One region of the [Bacillus] caldolyticus genome, then DNA from elsewhere that is predicted to be linked to it. Evidence: riboswitches for the same ligand, from Rfam matches in the RefSeq annotation. Region 1 holds a riboswitch; each other region holds the start of a gene.

Evidence for each region. A riboswitch is a leader RNA that binds a small molecule or an ion and turns the genes downstream of it on or off. The one in region 1 is predicted to bind cobalamin.
Region 2: another riboswitch for cobalamin. It lies ahead of CWI35_RS05665 (ribonucleoside-diphosphate reductase subunit alpha); the one in region 1 lies ahead of CWI35_RS01150 ((2Fe-2S) ferredoxin domain-containing protein).
Region 3: another riboswitch for cobalamin. It lies ahead of CWI35_RS17115 (ABC transporter substrate-binding protein); the one in region 1 lies ahead of CWI35_RS01150 ((2Fe-2S) ferredoxin domain-containing protein).

The regions. Positions count from the first base shown of each region.
Region 1 is NZ_CP025074.1:221,782-228,551, reverse strand. Features, by position in the region: gene cobJ (precorrin-3B C(17)-methyltransferase) at 1-1,417, opposite strand, end outside; gene CWI35_RS01155 (HoxN/HupN/NixA family nickel/cobalt transporter) at 1,419-2,126, opposite strand; gene CWI35_RS01150 ((2Fe-2S) ferredoxin domain-containing protein) at 2,129-2,503, opposite strand; cobalamin riboswitch at 2,685-2,876, opposite strand; partial or broken gene CWI35_RS18785 (S-adenosylmethionine--2-demethylmenaquinone methyltransferase) at 2,937-3,077, opposite strand; gene CWI35_RS01140 (retropepsin-like aspartic protease) at 3,095-3,475, opposite strand; gene CWI35_RS01135 (hypothetical protein) at 3,465-3,719, opposite strand; gene rraA (ribonuclease E activity regulator RraA) at 3,771-4,256, opposite strand; tRNA gene CWI35_RS01125 (tRNA-Gln) at 4,514-4,585, opposite strand; gene CWI35_RS01120 (glycerophosphodiester phosphodiesterase family protein) at 4,763-5,644, shown strand; gene CWI35_RS01115 (GNAT family N-acetyltransferase) at 5,767-6,210, shown strand; gene CWI35_RS01110 (DNA topoisomerase III) at 6,287-6,770, opposite strand, start outside.
Region 2 is NZ_CP025074.1:1,082,033-1,088,802, reverse strand. Features, by position in the region: gene asnB (asparagine synthase (glutamine-hydrolyzing)) at 1-946, shown strand, start outside; cobalamin riboswitch at 1,148-1,343, shown strand; gene CWI35_RS05665 (ribonucleoside-diphosphate reductase subunit alpha) at 1,399-3,756, shown strand; gene CWI35_RS05660 (ribonucleotide-diphosphate reductase subunit beta) at 3,870-4,910, shown strand; gene CWI35_RS18530 (hypothetical protein) at 5,111-5,263, shown strand; partial or broken gene CWI35_RS18750 (gamma-glutamylcyclotransferase family protein) at 5,217-5,411, shown strand; gene CWI35_RS18520 (gamma-glutamylcyclotransferase family protein) at 5,472-5,957, shown strand; gene CWI35_RS05650 (HD domain-containing protein) at 6,240-6,770, opposite strand, start outside.
Region 3 is NZ_CP025074.1:3,285,079-3,291,848, forward strand. Features, by position in the region: gene CWI35_RS17095 (hypothetical protein) at 1-521, shown strand, start outside; gene CWI35_RS17100 (acetamidase/formamidase family protein) at 603-1,508, shown strand; gene CWI35_RS17105 (APC family permease) at 1,522-2,886, shown strand; gene CWI35_RS17110 (PH domain-containing protein) at 3,071-3,685, shown strand; cobalamin riboswitch at 4,023-4,221, shown strand; gene CWI35_RS17115 (ABC transporter substrate-binding protein) at 4,363-5,322, shown strand; gene CWI35_RS17120 (FecCD family ABC transporter permease) at 5,288-6,343, shown strand; gene CWI35_RS17125 (adenosylcobinamide amidohydrolase) at 6,340-6,770, shown strand, end outside.

The DNA.
Region 1 (6,770 bases):
CCTCCGCGTATGGAATGGCGTCTTTTTTCTCTCCATCGCAAAAATCACATGCCTTCACCGTCAGCACATCACCGACCGGCATCACGATCAGTCCGGCGTCAACGAGACGGGCCACAAGCCCATCTGGGTCCTCTGTCAACCGTTCGATTTTCATATAATGATCCGGTGTGTAGGTCATTTTTCCATCCATCCCTACCACTTCCGCAAGCACGATGAGCTGTTCCGGGGTGAACTGTTTATTGGCCACGCCCGGGCTCACCGCCGCTTCCAACAACACGGCCGCCGTCTTTCTTGTTTTCCGTCTCTCTAAAGCGGCGAGCGCGTCTTCGGCTGTTTCTTTCACCCGTTTTGGCGCGGCGGTCGGCTGCCGTTTGGCTGTTTTTGCCAGCGGTGCAGCAAGCGGCGGCAAAACGGCAGCCAGCGGCGTTGGCTCGGCCTCCTTCGTGGCCGCGGCAACAGACGGCGGTCGAACCGCGGTGGCCAAGGCGGTGAAAGCACGATCCTTCTGGTTGTCCCCGGCGAGGACAGCCGCTTCGGACGGTCCTGATGCCCCCGTGCTTCCTTCGTCCTCATCTTCCAGCGGTTTCGTCTGGTCAAGCGCCCACGGCTCCGCTTCTTTGCGCAGCCGTTCATGCGGTTTGAGCGGCTGGACGGCGGCTGCTAGTTGATACTTGCGCTGGTAGCCGCGCGGCGTGATCATCACGCCGTCATGGACGAATGTCGTTGAGTTGCCGATAATCACCGTCGTCAACATGCCGATCTCATGGTCAAGCATATGCGCCAAGTCGGTGAGGACGATATGCTGCCGCTCGCGGTACGCGCTTTTCACCAGACCGACCGGGGTTTCCGGAGACCGATGGCGGAGCAGGATGCGCTGTGCTTCCACAATCTGTCTAGTGCGCCGTCCGCTTTTCGGGTTGTAAAGCGCGATGACAAAATCGGCCGCGGCGGCGGCGTCAATCCGCTTTTCAATCAGCTCCCACGGCGTCAAATGGTCGCTCAAGCTGATCGTGCACGCATCGTGCATAATCGGTGCGCCAAGCAGCGCGGCGCACGAATGGATCGCGGAAATGCCGGGGATGACTTCGACTTCAATCGAGCTGTCTTTCGTCCACCCTTTTTCGATCAGCACTTCATACACGAGCCCGGCCATGCCGTACAACCCGGCGTCACCGCTTGAAATGACGGCGACCGTTTTGCCGCGCTCCGCCCATTTCACCGCCGCTTGGGCGCGGCTCACCTCTTCCGTCATGCCCGTGCTGATGATTTCCTTTCCGACAATCAGATCGCGCACAAGTTCGATGTACGTTTTGTAGCCAATGATGACGTCGCTTTCTTCAATCGCTTCCCGAGCCCGTTTCGTCATATGGTCGACGCTTCCCGGGCCAAAGCCGACAATGAGCAATTTGCCGCCCACTTTACAGCCCCCCTCTCCATATCTCGATTATCATCGACATCCCTAACCATATGCTGTAAATCCCTGTGACCGCACCAAGGACATAAAACAGTCGTTCCCGCTGCTTTGCTTTCCAAAATCCCCACGATAATCCAGCCGCTGTAGCAATCGTCGCAATGAGCAAGCCGGCGACAAACAGCACAAGCTGAAGGACAGCGGCGCTCACACGCACTTTTCCGACCGCGTGGGTGATAATGGCTAGCTGGGTCGGGCTTTCGACGCCAATGCCATGAATGATGCCGATGATCAAGGCGCCAGCCCAACCAACATGCGAAAAAGAACGGCAACTGTCCATTTCCCGCCTTCCCCGCAGCCATCGAGTAACCGTATGGCCGAACTCATAAAGGAGCTGAAACCGGCTTTTCACCTCACCCCGCCGAAAAAGAGAAAAAAGCATCATCCCGCCAAGAAGCACAAGCGTAACGCCAACTAAGAGCTCAATGGCGGCGGCTGACGACTCGGGAAGCCGGGCGCCGACCATGAGCGCCGCCACCCCCATGACAAACACGATTGCTCCGTGTCCAATAGCGTACATGATTCCGAGCGCCAACTGCTGTCTTCGCCGCGACTCGCTTCCGACCATATCCGCAATGGCCGCGACATGGTCGCTGTCCATCCCATGACGCATGCCGAGAAATATCGCTAACATTACATAACTGGCCCATTCCATCATTACGTCCTCCTCTTTCGAACGCCAATAACCGACTCCGTCCCACCAAGACGGGTCAACCCGTCTTCACGGTATTCATACGTCGCCCACGCGCGAAGCGGCTCGCCGTTTTGCAAATGGCGATGGACGACCTCTTTTGCCTTCTCCGGTGTCATCAACCGGTACCAGACGCCATCCGGGTAGACGATCATCACACACGCATCTTGACAGCGTCCGTTGCAGCGCGTCCTTGTTGTATGGACAGCGTCGTCAAGCCCAAGGCGGGCGATTTCCTCGCGCACCGCGGTTGTCACGTCATCTCCGCCATGGCGGAGGCACGTCCCTCCGTTGCAAATGAGCACATGATGCTTCATTCCCCGCAAATCCCACGTCGCCACCAAATCCCCCCTTTTGCTAGAATGGTAGAATGAAATGCGGCAGACGGACGGTTTTTCGACAAAAGAAAAAGCACCTCTACAGCAGAGGTGCAGAAAAATGTATACGAAAGCCGTAAACGGCCCAAACAGGGCCCCTAAAGCCGTCATTCTCCCGCACGTCTGCCTATAGTCCCGTAGGCATCCGTCCGATCCAAACAAGGCAGGTCTCCTGACTTAGGATCATCGCTTGGCGGCGTCTTCCCGAAGCATCCTTCAGTGACTTGTTGCCGCAAAGCTCCCCATCACAGTGGCGGGCACCGTGCCGGATTTTCACCGAGCTTCCCTTTTCACCCAAGCCCTAAGCGGGCTAGGCACCTTGTTTGTCTTACCGCCATATATGCGCTGTCATGGAACAAGCATCCGTTTTCATCGTAGTACAACCAATGCGTTGCCGTCAACCGTTTTTTGCCGACAAATCTTTGTTGGCGACGACAACGCCGTCCGCATCAGCGTACACGTACGCCCCTGGCTCCCAGCGGACGCCGCCAAACTCGAGCGCAACGTCGCGGGCGCCTTTTCCTTCTTTTTGGCATTTCGAGCGGGCGTTCCATTTCAACCAGAACGATACATCTCCAACTTGTCCAGGTCTAAGACAAATCCAGCGCCCAGCAATATATCCAATCCTAACAAACCGTTAATCCCCTCATAGTCCATCCCGCTAAAATCAATTTCATACTCTCTTAGCTGGAAAGAATCTAGCTGAATACAGTCTAATTTTTTTGTAAACGCGTACTCTTTCCCACCGATTCCGTAATAAGCCACAATACGATCGCCCGGCTCTACCCGCAAATGAATATCTTCTACTGCATTTTGAGAAATCACTGTTTTCGCCGCACCAGTATCAATCACCATATTATGAATCAACTTAGACCTTCCTTGATAAACGATTTCGATCGATGCAAACAGCAAGCCTTCACGATATTCAATCTGCATAATGAAATTTCCCTCTCAGGCCAATCGCTCCCCGAACTTTTAAAACAATCTCCTTGTGGCTAGTATGATAAACAAGCTGATTCCCTTTCGATTGCAGCAACTCACGAGTTGCATCCTTGTCCGAAACCGTTCCGATAACAGCCACCTCTTCAATGATTTCTTGATCTCCCTCTAAATGGGACTTTAATACTTGTAATTTCACAAATTGATTTGGATACAATGAACGCACTTCCTGCCATTCCATCTCCATCGCCTCAACCTGTTCGTTGTATTGAACGAGACTCGACCGCAGCCGTCAACCATTTTTCGCCAACAAATCTTTGTTGGCGACGACAACGCCGTCCGCATCAGCGTACACGTACGCCCCTGGCTCCCAGCGGACGCCGCCAAACTCGAGCGCAACGTCGCGTGAGCCTTTTCCCTCTTTTTTGCTTTTCACCGGGCATGTGCCGATCGCCATCACGCCAATCGGCATGGCGCCAATTTCCGCTGAATCGCGGATGCAGCCGTGGATGATGACGCCAGCAAGCCCCCTCTCGCAAGCGATTTGCGCCAGCCGGTCGCCTAATAGCGCGACGCGGCGCGAGCCTTTTCCATCGACCACGAGCACCGTCCCCGGCGGCACCGTCTCCAGCGCTTCTCGGACAAGGACGTTGTCTTCAAACACATCGACCGTCGCAATCGGCCCGGAAAACGCCCGCTTTCCGCCGTACGATTGGAACGGCAACTCGCATACTTGCAACTCGTCTAAAAATTGATCGCATAAATCGGCTGTTTTCATTGTCGCTCTCCCCTTTCATGTTTTGCATTCGCCGTCATTCGCCAAAATCCTTCTGCCTCAGCAGTTTTTTGTCGACGATCTTTCATTCGAACGACTGACACGAACGCGGCGATGTGAACCAAACCATTGTGTGGCCGTCAATCGCTTCGATGTATTCCACCGATCGCATTGAAACCATAAAAAACGGCCCCGCGCCGATATATAGCGGAGACCGTTTTCACCGGCTCAAAGCCCCTCCGGTTTGACCAGACGTTCAGCTGGGCTAGCTGGATTCGAACCAGCGCATCACGGAGTCAAAGTCCGTTGCCTTACCGCTTGGCTATAGCCCAACGTTTTGTTGTCGTTTACAGTATGCGGCATGATAACGCACTTTATGCATCAAACTGAATATCCCTTTGCTTGATGTGCGAAACTATCGGTACAAGCATCCTTTTCCCACTATATCACCTCGTTTTTCCCTCGCACTTGTTTTCCCGATATGATATACTGAAAGGGGAGAGATGTATATGCGCCGGATCACGGTTTTTCGCTTCTATCTTTGCACATTGTTTTTGTTATCGTTGCCGATCGTCTTAGCGGCCGCGGCTGCCTGGCAGCCATCCAGCCAGCCGAAAACCGCCGTCATCGCCCACCGCGGCGCGTCCGGATACGCGCCGGAGCATACGCTCTCATCCTACCGCCTTGCCGCCCGCATGCAGGCGGACTATATCGAAGTCGATGTGCGCGCAGCCAAAGACGGGAAGCTCGTTGCTCTGCATGATGCGACGCTCGCCCGGACGACAAATGCCGAAACGGTCTATCCGCGCCGTGCTCCGTGGCGGGTAAATGATTTTTCGTTCGCTGAACTGAGGCGGCTGGATGCCGGGTCGTGGTTTCATCCACGCTTTGCCGGCGAGCGCATCCCGACGCTTGATGAGGTGATTCAGATGCTGAAAGCGGAGCGTGTGGAAGCCCCGTTGTACATCGAAACGAAACAGCCCGGCATCGAAGAGGCGGTCGTCCATCTATTGAAAAAACACGGTTTCCTGCAACAGCGCCGCGTCATGTTTCAATCGTTCCACCCGGAAAGCTTGCAAGCGCTCCGGCCGCTCATCCCGCACGGCATTCGGCTCATTCAATTGGTCGACGAGAAGGAAGCGCACAGCGGCCGCGACGAGCTGCTGCAACAAATCGCCGTCTATGCCGATGGCATCGGCTTGCCGCTTTCGGCCGTCACCGAAGAGTGGGTGCGCGCCGCCCATGGCCGCGGGCTCATTGTTCACGTCTATACCGTCAATGAACCACACGATCTCGCTCGCCTATGCGCCATGGGCGTTGACGGCCTGTTCACCGATTATCCAGACCGCCCTGGCCGCATTGCCGCCTGCCGTCGTCTGCCCCGCCATTGACCGGCCTTCAGGGAGCCAGGGGGAGCTTATTGTTTACATAATGTTATTATGGTTAATAAAAACGAAAATCGTTCCCATTTGACCCGATTCGGTGTATCATTTGAGAAAAAGGAGGCCAGATCATGTGGACGATCATCGATTACGAAAACGGCCCATTTACCGTGACGACGGACCGCCGCCGCGTCCAGCTTGAGCGCGTGTTTGACTTCCTTGCCCGCTCGTATTGGGCGAATGAGCGCAGCCGCGAAACGATCCTCAAATCGCTTGACCATTCGCTCTGCTTTTCCCTTTTTCACGGCGACAGGCAAATTGGCATGGCGCGCGTCATCACCGACCGGGCGACGTTCGCCTATCTGTGCGACGTGTTCATCGATGAAGCATACCGTGGGCAAGGTCTCGGGAAATGGCTGTTATCATGCGTGCTCGCCCATCCTGATGTCGCCGCTGTCCGCAAGGTGATGCTCGCGACCAAAGACGCGCACGGGCTGTACAGGCAGTTCGGCTTTGCCGCGCCGAGCGAGCCGGAGCGGTTGATGGAGCGGATTCAAGAGCCGCGAACGGAGTAAAGGGCAAAAAAAAGGCGGGCCGCCATCGGTCCGCCTTTTCGCCAAACCTCCCATCCCCCAACGCCTGTTGCCTTCGTCACCGCTTCGGAAACTGAAACGACAATTTCTTCTCGTTTTCATCCCAAACGAGTATGGCGTCAAACGTTTTCCCGCCTTTTTTAAACCCTTTTATGACATTTGTTTTCCCTTGCGCCAGCAGCTTTTTCACATTCGCCGCCGAAATCGATTTGCCGAGAATGCGTTTGGAGATCGTAAACGAGCATTTTGTTTTCGCGTACTGGTCGCAACCGTACAACGTTCCTTTGTCGATGACGGTCCCGCCGCAAAGCGGGCACGGCCCAAGCTTCTCGCCCATCGTTTTTTTCTTCCTTGTCCGCTGGATTGAGGCGGTGTCAACCCCTCTGAAATTCCAATTCGGCGCGGCGGCGATGGCGTCAGCGACCACTTTTTGCGCCAACTTTTTCACCTGTTCCATAAAGGCGGCGGGCGAGGCGCTCCCTTCGCCGATTTCGCTTAAGCGCTGCTCCCATTTCGCCATCATTTCCGGCGAGGCGAGGATC
Region 2 (6,770 bases), 860 kb from region 1:
GTATATGGAGGAGTTGCCGAAAATCATGTGGCATATGGACGATCCGCTTGCCGATCCTGCGGCTGTGCCGCTGTATTTTGTCGCTCGTGAGGCGAGAAAGCATGTCACGGTGGTGCTTTCCGGCGAGGGGGCGGACGAGCTGTTTGGCGGCTACAACATTTACCGCGAACCAGAGTCGTTGCGGCTGTTTGCGCGCATGCCAAACATCGTAAAAGCGGTGTTGCGGGTGATCGCGAAGATGCTTCCGGACGGAATGAAAGGAAAAAGCTTTTTGGAGCGCGGAACGACGCCGCTTGAAGAACGGTATGTCGGCAATGCGAAAATCTATAGCGAAAAGGAAAAAGCGGCGTTGCTCAAAACGTACCAAGAGGGGCGCGAATATACGGCGGTGACGGCTCCTTTTTACCGCGAAACGCTTCATTACCCACCCGTCAACCGGATGCAGTATATTGATCTTCATACATGGCTAAGGGGCGATATTTTAGTCAAAGCGGACAAAATGACGATGGCCCATTCGCTTGAGCTGCGCGTTCCCTTTTTAGACAAAAAGGTATTTGAGGTTGCTAGGCAAATCGCCCCTGACATGAAAACAGCCAACGGCACGACGAAATATATTTTGCGCAAAGCGGCCGAGGGCATCGTACCGGATCATGTGTTAAACCGGAAAAAATTAGGGTTTCCCGTGCCGATTCGCCACTGGCTGAAAAACGAAATGTATGACTGGGCGAGACAGCTCATCAACGAAAGCGAAACTGATCATCTGTTCCATAAGGACGTGCTCTATCGGCTGCTGGATGAACATGCCCGCCACAAGGCGGATCATAGCCGCAAGCTGTGGACGGTCTTGGCGTTTATGGTTTGGCATCAAGTCTATGTGGAAAAGAAGTACGATTTTGCTCAATCCGTACAAAACGAGAAGCGGCCAGCGTCTGTTTTGGAGGCGTAGCAGGGAAACGACAGGGCGTTCTAAGGGAGACACCTAGAACGCCTTTTTCGATGGTGCGGACAGTTTCCTTGCCTTTGGCGAAGCGAAAGAGAAAATTTGCTTTCTCCCGCTCTTGCAATTTTCCCGGTTTTGGTATATGCTTGTTCCATCAGGATACTAAACTACTATATATTGGTTTTGAGGTCTTTTTTTACAACTACATATTGTTATGCTAAGCAACGGTGTCCATCAGGACTTAATAGGGAATCCGGTGTGAATCCGGAACTGCCCCCGCAACTGTATGTGCGGACGAAATGGGATGGCCACTGGCGGCAAGAGCCATTCGGCGCGCCGCTGGGAAGGCCCCAAAGTAGGACGATGCACGAGTCAGGAGACCTGCCTTGCTTGGAACGTTTCATGTTCTTCGGGGTGTGAGAAGATGAAACGATAGGGGAAAAGAAAAAGGGTTTCGTATGCCTTTTTTCCGTCTGTCGTTTCATCCGCTCGCCTGCCCGAGCGGATTTTTTATTGAAGGAGTGGGGAAACGAATGACCGCATTGACGAAAATGATCATCATCGATGACCAAGGGAAGCCGGTTTCTTTTTCACGTGAAGAGTTTGCGTCGCTGATTGGGCAAGCCGCCGCTGGATTCGGCCGTCTGTCGCTTGATGAATACGTCGAGCGTGTTTGGCAGCTTCTCAGTCGAAAGGAGTCCGTCACGGTAGAACAGCTGCACCAAACGGCTATTTTGGAAGGACTTTCTTACATTGATAAAGATGAGCCGGACTGGACATTTGTGTGCGCCCGGCTGTATTTGCGGCAATTGTACCGTGAAGCGGCGCGGCAGCGTGGGTATGACGAGCGCGAGCGGTATGGCGATTTCTACTCGCTGCTTGTTGCGCTGACAGAACAAGGGGTGTACAGTCCGCTGCTGCTTGAACGTTATACGAAAGAAGAAATTGATGCCATCGGTGCGTTTCTTGATCCGGAGAAGGACAAGCTGTTTACGTACATCGGGCTGCGCACGCTCGCGGATCGGTATTTGGCCCGCGATTATGAGCGGCGGCTGTATGAATTGCCGCAGGAGCGGTTTCTTGTCATCGCCATGACGCTAATGGCGAATGAACCACCCAAGCGGCGCCTTGAGCTCGTGAAGGAAGCGTATTGGGCGTTGAGCAACTTATACATGACCGTGGCGACGCCGACGCTTGCCAATGCCGGAAAGTCATACGGCCAGCTGTCGAGCTGCTTTGTCGATACGGTCGATGACAGCTTGCAAGGAATTTATGACAGCAACACCGACATCGCCAATTTGTCGAAATCGGGCGGCGGCATCGGCGTCTATTTAGGCAAAATCCGTTCGCGTGGCAGCGACATCAAAGGATTTAAAGGGGTTTCCTCCGGCGTCATCCCGTGGATGAAGCAGTTGAACAATACAGCGGTGAGCGTCGATCAGCTGGGGCAGCGCAAAGGGGCCATTTCCGTCTATTTGGATGTATGGCATAAAGACATTTTTGCGTTTCTCGATGCGCGGCTCAACAACGGCGACGAACGGCTGCGGACGCATGATTTGTTCACCGGCGTGTGCATCCCGGACTTGTTCATGGAGCAAGTCGAACAGCGCGGCGACTGGTATTTGTTTGATCCGCATGAAGTGCGGAAGGTGATGGGGTTTAGCTTGGAAGATTTTTATGATGAGGAAAAAGGGCGCGGGAGTTTCCGCGAGAAATATTGGCAATGCGTCAACGAACCAAGGCTGTCGAAAGAAAAAGTGCCGGCGATCGACGTGATGAAAAGCATTATGCGCAGCCAGCTCGAGTCGGGGACGCCGTTTATGTTTTACCGCGATGAAGTGAACCGGCAAAACCCCAACCGCCATCTCGGGATGATCTACTGCAGCAACCTTTGCACGGAAATCGCGCAAAACCAAAGCCCGACAGTGACGAAGCGGCAATATGTGAAAGACGGGACGATCATCATTGAGAAAATCCCAGGCGATTTTGTCGTCTGCAACTTATCGTCGATCAACTTGGCGCGGGCGGTGACCGACGGCGTTTTGGCGCGGCTCATCCCGATTCAAATGCGGATGCTCGATAATGTCATTGATTTAAACAATATCCCTGTGCTGCAAGCCGGCCTGACGAACGAAAAATACCGCGCTGTCGGGCTTGGAACCTTTGGCTGGCATCATTTGTTGGCGTTAAAAGGCATTCGCTGGGAGTCGGACGAAGCGGTCCGCTATGCCGACGAGCTGTATGAAACGATCGCGTATTTGGCGATTCAAGCGAGCATGGAGCTCGCCAAAGAGAAAGGGAGCTACCCGGCGTTTCCAGGATCGGATTGGCAGACAGGCGCTTATTTTGAGCGGCGCGGCTACCAAAGCCACGGTGAACTCGATTGGGATCGGCTGAAGCAAGATGTGGCCCGCTACGGGATGCGCAACGGTTATATCATGGCCATCGCCCCGAACGCCTCGACGTCGATCATCGCTGGCAGCACGGCGAGCATTGATCCCATTTTCTTAAAAGTATACGCCGAGGAAAAGAAAGATTATAAGATTCCCGTTACGGTGCCGGATTTAAACGAACAGACGACATGGTATTACAAATCGGCGTACCATATCGACCAGCGCTGGAGCATCAAGCAAAACGCCGCCCGCCAGCGCCATGTCGACCAAGCCATCTCCTTTAACTTCTACGTCGTGAACACGATTAAGGCAAAAGAGCTGCTCGATTTGCATTTGACGGCGTGGAAGTCGGGGTTGAAAACGACGTATTACGTGCGTTCGACATCGGGGACGATCGACGAGTGCGATTCTTGTGCGAGCTGACCATGGGGCGCAACAAACGCCTTTGGTCGGGCTTTCCCTTCCTTGTGCGGGAGGGGCGTCCGCGGTTGGTCGCGCATCATGATACTTGAAAGAGAAAGGAAGGAATCGACACCATGACGATCAGCTTAGTCAAACGGCCGATTATGGATCCAGAGGCGCCGAACCGTTCGACGGGCATCATCAACGGCCGCTGCTCGAATGTGTTGAACTGGGACGATATCGCCTACCCATGGGCGTATGCGAAATATAAGCGAATGCTCGCCAACTTTTGGACGCCGTTTGAAATCAATATGTCGCAAGATGTGAAGCAGTTTCCGCAGCTGACCGACCGCGAGCAGGAGGCGTTTTTGAAAATCATCGGACTCTTGGCGCTGCTTGACAGCATCCAAACCGACTACGCTGGGCGCGTCGCCGATTACATTACGGACCCGAGCATCAATGCGCTCATGATCATGCTCGCCCAGCAGGAGGTCATTCACAACCATTCCTATTCGTACGTGCTCTCGAGCCTTGTGCCGAAAGCGAAGCAAGATGAAGTATTCGACTTTTGGCGGAACGAACCGACGCTGCGCAAGCGGAACGATTTTGTGACGAACGGCTACAAGGCGTTTGCCGAAGAGCCGAATGTGGAGAACTTGCTGCGGTCGATCGTCTTTGACGTTATTTTAGAAGGATTGTTTTTCTACTCGGGGTTCGCCTTTTTCTACAACCTCGCGCGCCAGCAAAAAATGGTGGCGACGAGCACGATGATCAATTACATCAACCGTGACGAGCACATTCATGTTGATTTGTTTACAAAAATTTTCAAGGAAGTGTTGAACGAATACCCAGAGTATCGGACGCCGGAGCTTGCCGATTTCGTCCGGAACACGTTTATGAAAGCGGCAGAGCTGGAAATCGAATGGGCTCGGGAAATCATTGGGAATGACATCGATGGCATCGACTTGGCTGATTTGGAAGCGTACATTAAGTTTTACGCCAACGTCCGCGCCCACCAGCTCGGATTTGACCGCCCGTTTGACGGCTATCGGACGAACCCGCTCCGCTGGATTAAAGCGTATGAAGAAGTTGACCTTGGCAAATCAGACTTCTTCGAGCAAAAACCACGCCAGTATACGAAAGTACAAGTCGATAATGGGTTTGATGAGCTGTAAGGAAACCCGCGTTGGGGCATCGTCCAACGCGGTTTTTTACCGGAAAACATGATTAACGGAGGGATTCTCGCTGCATTATACAATGGGGAAGAGAAAAGGAAAAGAGATGTTGCGGCTTGTTGTCGGACGGTAGGCTTGGGCGCCTTACCTTGGTATAATGAGAAAAAACTTGCTTTTGAATGCGAAAGGGGACGGGAGAAGTGGGGAAAAAACAGGAAATCGAACGGCTGCGCGAGCAATTGAATCAGTGGCTCGTGGAAGAGGAGCACGACAATGACGAGGTATGGCTGAAGAGGGGGGGAAGCGATTTTTCAACGTTTCGCTCAGCTGGGTTCAAGCGCCATCGCCTATAACCAGCTTGGCGACCCGGAAACGGCGCTTGCCATACTTGACCAGCTTGAAGGGTATCACGGCCCGGGACAGCCTAACCATTATGAACGGATCACCGTGACCGCCATAGATGCTGATGGCGAGAAGTACACGTGTTACACGTACGTGTACCCATTAGAACGAAAAGAGTGGCTTGAGCAACACGCCAAACAAGTTTTTGGAGGTGATTGGATGGTGTTTCTCCATTCCAAAGATGAAGTGATGTACTTTGCCTATGGCTCTTGCATGAGCGAACGCGATTTTCGCTGCACTGTCCCGCATTTTGAGGTGATGGGCCGAGCGGTGCTTGACGATCACCGGTTGGCGTTCACCCGGTATTCCCGCGGTCGGCAAGGAGGGGTCGCAGATATCGTCCCTTCTCCGGGCGACCGGGTCGAAGGCGTGCTGTACAAAATTCCGGCGCGCTATGTGACGGAACTTGATTGGCGCGAGGGCGTCCCAGCCGGCGTGTACCGTCGTGAATACGTCGATGTGCAGTGTAAGGGACAGCTTGTTTCCGCCCTCACGTACGTTGTCGTCGAGAAACAGTTGGATGAAATCGCGCCAAGCGAATCGTACGCTTCGATTATTCTTGATGAAGGGGCATCTCTTTTAAGCACGCATTACACCGAGCGGGTGCGGCGTCATATTGAACATTTACGGAGAAGAGAGCGGTAAGTGCAGGAAAACGGTGCGTTGCGGCGGTGCTCCAAGGCTTGCCGTTTTTTTTGGGAAGAACGGCGGCGGGCGTTTTGGCGGGACAGATGGTGCCAAGCAGTCTTAAAGCGTGAGTGGACGATGAGGATATAAGAGGGCATTCGATGGTGTGTATCGTTCTGTGTCGCTGGCGCGCGAGCAGCCCACCTGATGAAAGGGTGAGCTGTTTCCGTTCAGAGCATACATTGTTCGTGGCGATGTTTCGCGTCTGTTCAAGGGGAATGGCGACATCAAGGCAAGCGGTCAAACAATATCCCCGAGTCGCTCTTTTCCGTGCTGACGGCTGACGAGTTCGTCGAGCTGGCGGATTTTTTTCCACGCTAAGTCGTCGCTGATCGTTCGATAATGGTGGCGGCCGCCGGGCTCCTCGTCGGCTTCGTCGGCCCATTTGACGATGGCTTGGAGCGGCGTTCGTTTCCATTCTCCTTCTGGAAGGTAGGAATCGGTATGAAGCAAAATCGCCAGGGCAATTTCCTTAGCGTTTTGCGGATGTTCGCCAAGGCGGATCAGCAGCTTATGGGCGCGCTCGGCCCCTTTGATGGCATGGATGTCGTTTTGCCGGTATTGTTCGTAGTCCCAACGGCCGTTTTTGTACCATGTGTAATGGCCGATATCATGAAGCAGTGCCGCTTTTGTCGCCAAGTCGACGTTCACTCCGTGGCGGAGGGCAAGGTGGTAGGCATGGTACGCCGCGGTGATGGCATGGGCGAGGCCGGATCGTTTTAAATATTTTTGCGCAATCGGATGGGCAAAGACGTCGGTTAAGGTGACCGT
Region 3 (6,770 bases), 390 kb from region 1:
TTTGCCTTGCTCCGCTTCCGTTGGCCGTTGCAGCCTTATGCGTCCCGTATGCGGCGGCCGCTTCGACTGCCGCCATACTGAAACGGTGGCTGCTTCATTCTTCTGTCTTGATTGCTTGGCCGCTTACTATTGCCTTGCTGGCGGCGTTGTCACTCAGCTTATCCCTTTCCTTGCATTCCGTTGTGCAAATTTTTTGGCACAGGTGGAGCAGGCATCTCTCATGGACATATGTCATCTCTTTTTTGCTTGTACTAGCCCTCTTTTTTATTGCTCCTCTTCTTCCGATGCGGATGGTCATGTTTTCGACCGCCTTGCTTGCCTCCTCGTGTTTTGGGTTGGCTGCTTTACGGACAGGAGAGAAACCGATGGGGGTTATAGGCATGATCGGATGGGTATGTTTGTTTGCTATCGCCTGGCGATGGGGAATGCGCCATAATGTGCTGGAGGCCATAGCATGGAATGGGATTGGCGGTTTCTTGTTTACTCAGATTTATCGATTAATTCAAAAAATAAAGAAGTAACAAAAATGAATCAAAAAAATGCAAAACAGTTTGTTTGCTCCCTGTTATAATGAGACAAAAACGAAAGGGAGGAAAGCGGACATGTCATTTGTTCCATGCACAACGGCCATTTATTCATTTAGCAAAAACCACCAACCGGTTCGAACAGTCCAGTCAGGGGAAACGTTTGTCATCGAAACGTACGACTGTTTCCAAAATCAAATTACTTCAAGCGAAACGCCGTTTGACTCGATCGATTGGAATCATATCAATCCGGCGACCGGACCGATCTATATTGAAGGGGCGGAACCCGGTGACATTTTAGCGGTAAAAATTGAACAGATTCGCCTCAAAGGACAGGGGGTCATGGCTGTCGGCCCAGGGCTCGGGGTGCTTGGCGACCGGATTCCGCAGTTTGAGGCAAAAATGATTCCAGTAGAAGAAAACCGGGCCGTATTTGACGAGCATCTTTCTATTCCATTAAATCCAATGATTGGCGTCATCGGGGTAGCGCCGAGCGGTGAGGATGTGTCGTGCGGAACGCCCGGGCCGCATGGCGGCAATATGGATACAAAGCTCATTACAACAGGGGCAACCGTTTACTTCCCGGTTTTTGTCAAAGGGGCGTTGTTCGCATTAGGCGATTTGCATGCGGCGATGGGGGACGGCGAAATCGGCGTGTCTGGTATCGAAATTTCGGGGGAAGTGACGGTCACCGTCCGGGTGATGAAAGGATATTCGCTTAACCATCCACTGTTGCAAAACGATGATGGCATTGCGACGATCGTCTCGGCCAAAACGTTGGATGAGGCGGTCAAACAGTCGGTTGAGGAAATGGTTAATTTGCTGTTGCCGCACACTCCGTTGACGCTGAACCATTTGACGATGGTGCTTAGCGCTGCCGGTCAGACACAAATCAGCCAAGTCGTTGACCCGCTCGTCACGGCGCGTTTCTTTGTACCGCGATTTGTGCTTGAAGCGTATGGCATCCGCCTGTTTGAGGATTGAGGAGGGAACGGCGATGGCGCAACTTGAAACGAACACATCGGTCGAGTCGCTTGGTTATAAACAGGAATTAAAACGGTCGCTCACATTTGTTGATTTGTTGATTTACGGAATGGTGTTCATGGTGCCGATCGCTCCTTTCGGCATTTACGGGTATGTAGCGCAAGGGTCAAAAGGGATGGTCGCCTTAGCATACTTAATCGGAATGGTGGGGATGATTTTCACCGCCTTGAGCTACGCCAGAATGGCCGAGGCGTTTCCAATCGCTGGTTCCGTGTATTCCTACGCCCAGCGGGGAATGAATGAATATGTCGGTTTTATGGCAGGCTGGGTCATTTTGCTTGATTACATTTTCGTTCCGGCTCTTCTCTATTTGGTCAGCGCTGCTGCCTTAGCCGATATTGTGCCGCAAGTGCCGATTTCCGTGTGGCTCGTTCTGTTTATTGCCATGAATACGGTCATTAATATTCTCGGGATCGAGATGACGGCCAAAGCGAACAAAGTGATTGTTGTTTTAGAGCTCATCGTCCTTGCAGTGTTTGTGATCACAGGAATTATTGCGATTATAAAAGGTGTCAATGGAGCGCAGTTTACGTTCAAACCGCTGTACGATCCTAATCATTTCAGCGCGGAGACGGTGATGGGGGCGGTGTCGGTGGCCGTCTTGAGCTTCCTTGGTTTTGATGCGGTGTCGACGCTGGCTGAGGAAACAAGGGACGGGAAATCATCGATCGGCAAAGCGATCATTTTCGCTTTGCTCGTTGTCGGTGCGCTTTTCATCGTGCAAACATGGGTCGCCGCTCTCATTTGGCCTGATTATACGACGTTTAAAAACGCGGACGTGGCGTTTTATCAGATTGCGGAGCTGGCAGGCGGACCATGGCTGAAATGGACAACGATCGTCGCCACCGCGCTTTCGTGGGGGATCGCGAACGCGCTCGTCGCCCAAGCAGCCATCTCCCGCATTTTGTACAGCATGGGTCGCGACCGTAAACTGCCCAGTGTGCTGGCTAAAGTGCATCCGAAATTTCAAACGCCATACGTCAGCACATTGCTTGTCGCTGTGATTTCGCTCATTGTCACGACGGTGTTCGCCTCACAAATTGATAAACTCGCTTCGCTTGTCAACTTTGGCGCCCTGACGGCTTTCCTCTTTTTGCATGTGTCGGTGATGAACTATTTCTTGCGCAAACAAAAGAGTAACGATTATATTAATCATCTCTTGTTTCCGCTCATCGGTTTTGTTATCATCGGCTATGTATGGATGAATCTGGACCCGCTCAGCAAAAAGCTAGGATTGATTTGGATCGCGATTGGACTCGTTTATCTGGTCTTTTTGCGACTCACGAACAAAGACTCCCGTCTAAGCGGGGAACTGTAGTTGCTTGTAAGGCCTGACGCCGTCATAAAAGGCGTTGGGTCTTTCGTTTTTTGCCGACGATGAAACATTTTTTCGATCGCGACGTATTACGAATGAGAGTACGGCGCCTTGTTAAGGCAAAACACCGTTCATCCGCAATAGGCGGGCGCCGATAAAACATGGAAGGAGCCGGGGGAACATGAGCATGTTTGGAAAAGTCGCCGCCGATGTGCTTGGGCTAAGCGACATCGGCTCGGTTATTCAACCGAAAGACTATGACAAAGTAGATGCCGATGATTATGTGATGCACGAGGATGGAGAAAAAATCTATTTTCTTATCAAATCGAAATCGGATGAGTATTGCTTCACCAACCGCGCGCTCATTCATCTGGACGGCACGAGCGCTGCGAGCAAAAAACGGACGCTGCGCCGCTACGATTACTATAAGCATCCGATTTCCGACGTGTCGCTCGAAACAGCCGGGACGGTCGACTTGGACGCGGAAATCAAATTTAAAATCGGGTCGCACTGCTATTCGATTGATGTGCATAAAAAGCATATTGAGGAATTGAAAGATTTGTATAAATCGCTGCTGGCGATCGCGGAGATTTGCCATGAAAACGAAATGAAATTCCACTATGCTGAGCGGAGTTTGGAACTGGCGGTCAAGGTGTTTGCCAACATGCGCGGCGACGGCGTCAATGTGTCGGCGGATTTTCAGGCCGTGAATGAATACGCTTTTTGCTGGCTGACGGAAGCGAAAAAGAACTATACGGTGAAGGATTTCGGGTTTGTGTTTGACAAATATATTCAACAGTGACGAGATGAAGGTTGTATCGGGGAAAGACGCCGTGCCAGAGGTGGGGCGTCTTTCCTAATTTTTTTAGCGACATATGGAAAAGGAACGTTTCTCCGCAGCCGGAAGAAACTCAAAAGATGAGGTTTGTGGGAATCGATGAATAGGCAACATGGCGGCATTTGACATCGCGGAGCTCGATGCAACGGCGCATGCGGCGTTCCGTACAAAACACGGACACTGGAGCCGAGCTGCCTGACCGCAAAAGTGATCGATGACCGCCTGCCGCCAGCCCACTGTAAATTCACAGTTGTCAAATGCCAGGCCTTGCTTTAATATAAAAATGTCCATATCCGATAACTAAATCAACTCGCAGCAAGGCGCCGAAAAGGCTTAATAGGGAATCCGGTGGGAATCCGGAGCTGTCCCCGCAACTGTCAATGCGGACGAAATGAAATCGCCACTGTACGGACGGATGGCTTGCGCTGTTTTCCGTACGGGAAGGCTTCAGAGTAGGATGAAGCATGAGCCAGTAGACCTGCCTTGCTTGCCGCAGTTTCCGAATCTTCGGGGGGTGAGACGCGGAAACAGTCGCATAGGGCATTGTTGTGCCCATTGGCGGTCTGTTTCGCGCTCATTCCCAGATTTAGGCGGAATGGGCGTTTTTTATTGTACATACATCACTGAAGGGGGAATGACGGATGAAACGTTGGACATGGCCGGCGGTGGTGGCGGTGTTCTTCCTTCTGGCCGCCGTGCTGGTCGGCTGCAGCGGTGGAGCCAATAGCAACGCCCAGCCAGCGAAAAAAGAAGAACCGAAAACGGAACAAGCGGCGTTTCTGGTGACGGTGAAAGACGGGCTTGGCGAGGATGTCACGATCAAAGCGGAACCGAAAAAGATCGTCTCGCTCATCCCAAGCAATACGGAAATCGCCTATGCGTTGGGGTTGGGCGATAAGATCGTCGGCGTCAGCGATTTTGACAATTACCCGGAAGACGTCAAAACGAAAACGAAAATCGGCGGCATGGAATTCAACGTCGAGAAAATCATTTCGCTCAAACCGGATCTTGTCTTGGCCCACGCGTCAAGCGCCCATAACTCGCGCGATGGCCTCAAGCAATTGAAAGACGCCGGCATCACCGTGCTTGTCGTGAATGACGCGAAGTCGTTCGACGATGTGTATGCGTCCATCGAATTGATCGGCAAAGCGACCGGGGCGTCGGACAAAGCGAAGCAAGTGATTGATGAGATGAAAGAGAAGCTTGCGCAAATTCAAGAAAAAGCGAAACAAATCCCGGCGGACAAACAAGCGAACGTCTGGATTGAAGTGTCGCCGCCGCCGCAGCTGTATACGGCCGGCAAAGGGACGTTTATGGATGAGATGCTTCAAGTGATTTCAGCGAAAAACGTCGCCGGCAGCTTGGAAGGCTGGCCGATGGTGACGGAAGAAAAAGCAGTGGCCTATAAGCCGGATGTGATCATCACGACATACGGCGGAGCGAAGCAAGTGTTTGCGCGCGCTGCTTGGAAAGACGTGCCGGCGGTGAAAAACAAGCGGGTGTATGACGTCAACACCGACTTAGTAAGCCGCCCGGGTCCGCGTCTTGTCGAAGGGGTCGAGGAACTTGCCAAAGCCGTTTACCCGGATGTGTTCAAGTAAAACGTGGATGTATATATTGGCCGTCACGGCGGCCATGTTATCGTTGCTCGTAGGGATATCGACAGGATCGCTGTCGATTCCCTTTTCTTCTATTGTTCGCATTCTTGCGTCCGAATGGTTTGGTATGCCGCTTCCGTCTGACATTCCGGCCGATTGGGTGCCGATCGTGATGGCGATCCGCTTGCCGCGCGTCGTGCTCGCTTTTTTGGTCGGGGCGTCATTGGCGCTGGCTGGCGCGGCGTTCCAAGGGTTGCTGAAAAATGCGCTCGCCGATCCGTACACGCTCGGCGTCTCGTCCGGCGCCTCGGTCGGGGCGGTGCTCGTCATCTTTCTCGGCTGGCAATGGCCGCTCTTTGGCACGTTCACGCTGCCGATCGTGAGCATTTTATGCGGCATGGCGACGCTTGTCGCCGTTTTGGCGTTCACTCGCGCGGTTGAGCCGCAGCTGTCGGTTGAGACGATCATTTTAGCCGGCATTATCTTCGGCGCGTTTTTCAGCGCCTTCATTTCACTGATGATCGCTTTGACCGGGGAAGAATTGCGGCAAATCATCTCATGGCTGATGGGAAGCGTCGCGATGCGCGGCTGGAAATACAGCGGGCTTTTGTTGCCGTTTTTTCTCATCGGCGCGGCGGTGCTTCTCGCCAACGGCCGCGAGTTGAACGCGTTTGCTTTTGGCGAGGCGGCGGCGCTTCATGTCGGCGTTGATGTTACGCGCCGAAAAGTCATCATTTTGACGGCGGCGGCGCTGCTCACCGGCGCGGCGGTGTCGGTGTCCGGGACGATCGGTTTTGTTGGGCTCGTTGTTCCGCATATGGTTCGGCTTGTGTGCGGGCCAAACTATCGGGTGCTGCTGCCGCTGTCTCTCTTGTATGGCGGTGCGTTTCTTGTGCTTGCCGATGTGGCGGCGCGGACGATCATTGAACCGCGCGAACTGCCGATCGGCGTCATCACCGCGCTGATCGGCGCCCCGCTATTTGCCGTCTTGTTTTTCCGAAAAATGAAGCGAAAGATGGGATGATGATGCTTGAGGTGCGGGCCGTATCGCATCGGTATGGACCAAAGCAAGTGCTTGATCGTGTGACGTTTTCCGTGGAAAAAGGGGAGCTGTTTGGCATCGTCGGGCCGAACGGCAGCGGAAAAACGACGCTGCTGAAACTCATTTGCAAAGAGCTTCCGCTTGCCAGCGGTGAGATCAAGATTCATGGCCAGCCGCTTTTGGCGCTGTCTGCGAAGCAATGGGCGCGGTTTGCCGCTGTCCTGCCGCAGACGGCGGAGGCGGCGCCCGGCTATACGGTGAGAGAAACGGTGGCGCTCGGCCGCTACGCCCATCAGCGCGGCTTGTTTCCGACGTGGACGAAAGAGGATGAAGCGGCGGTTCAAGAAGCGCTTCGTGCGGTCGGCTTGGCTGACAAAATCGATGAGCCGCTTGAGCGGCTAAGCGGCGG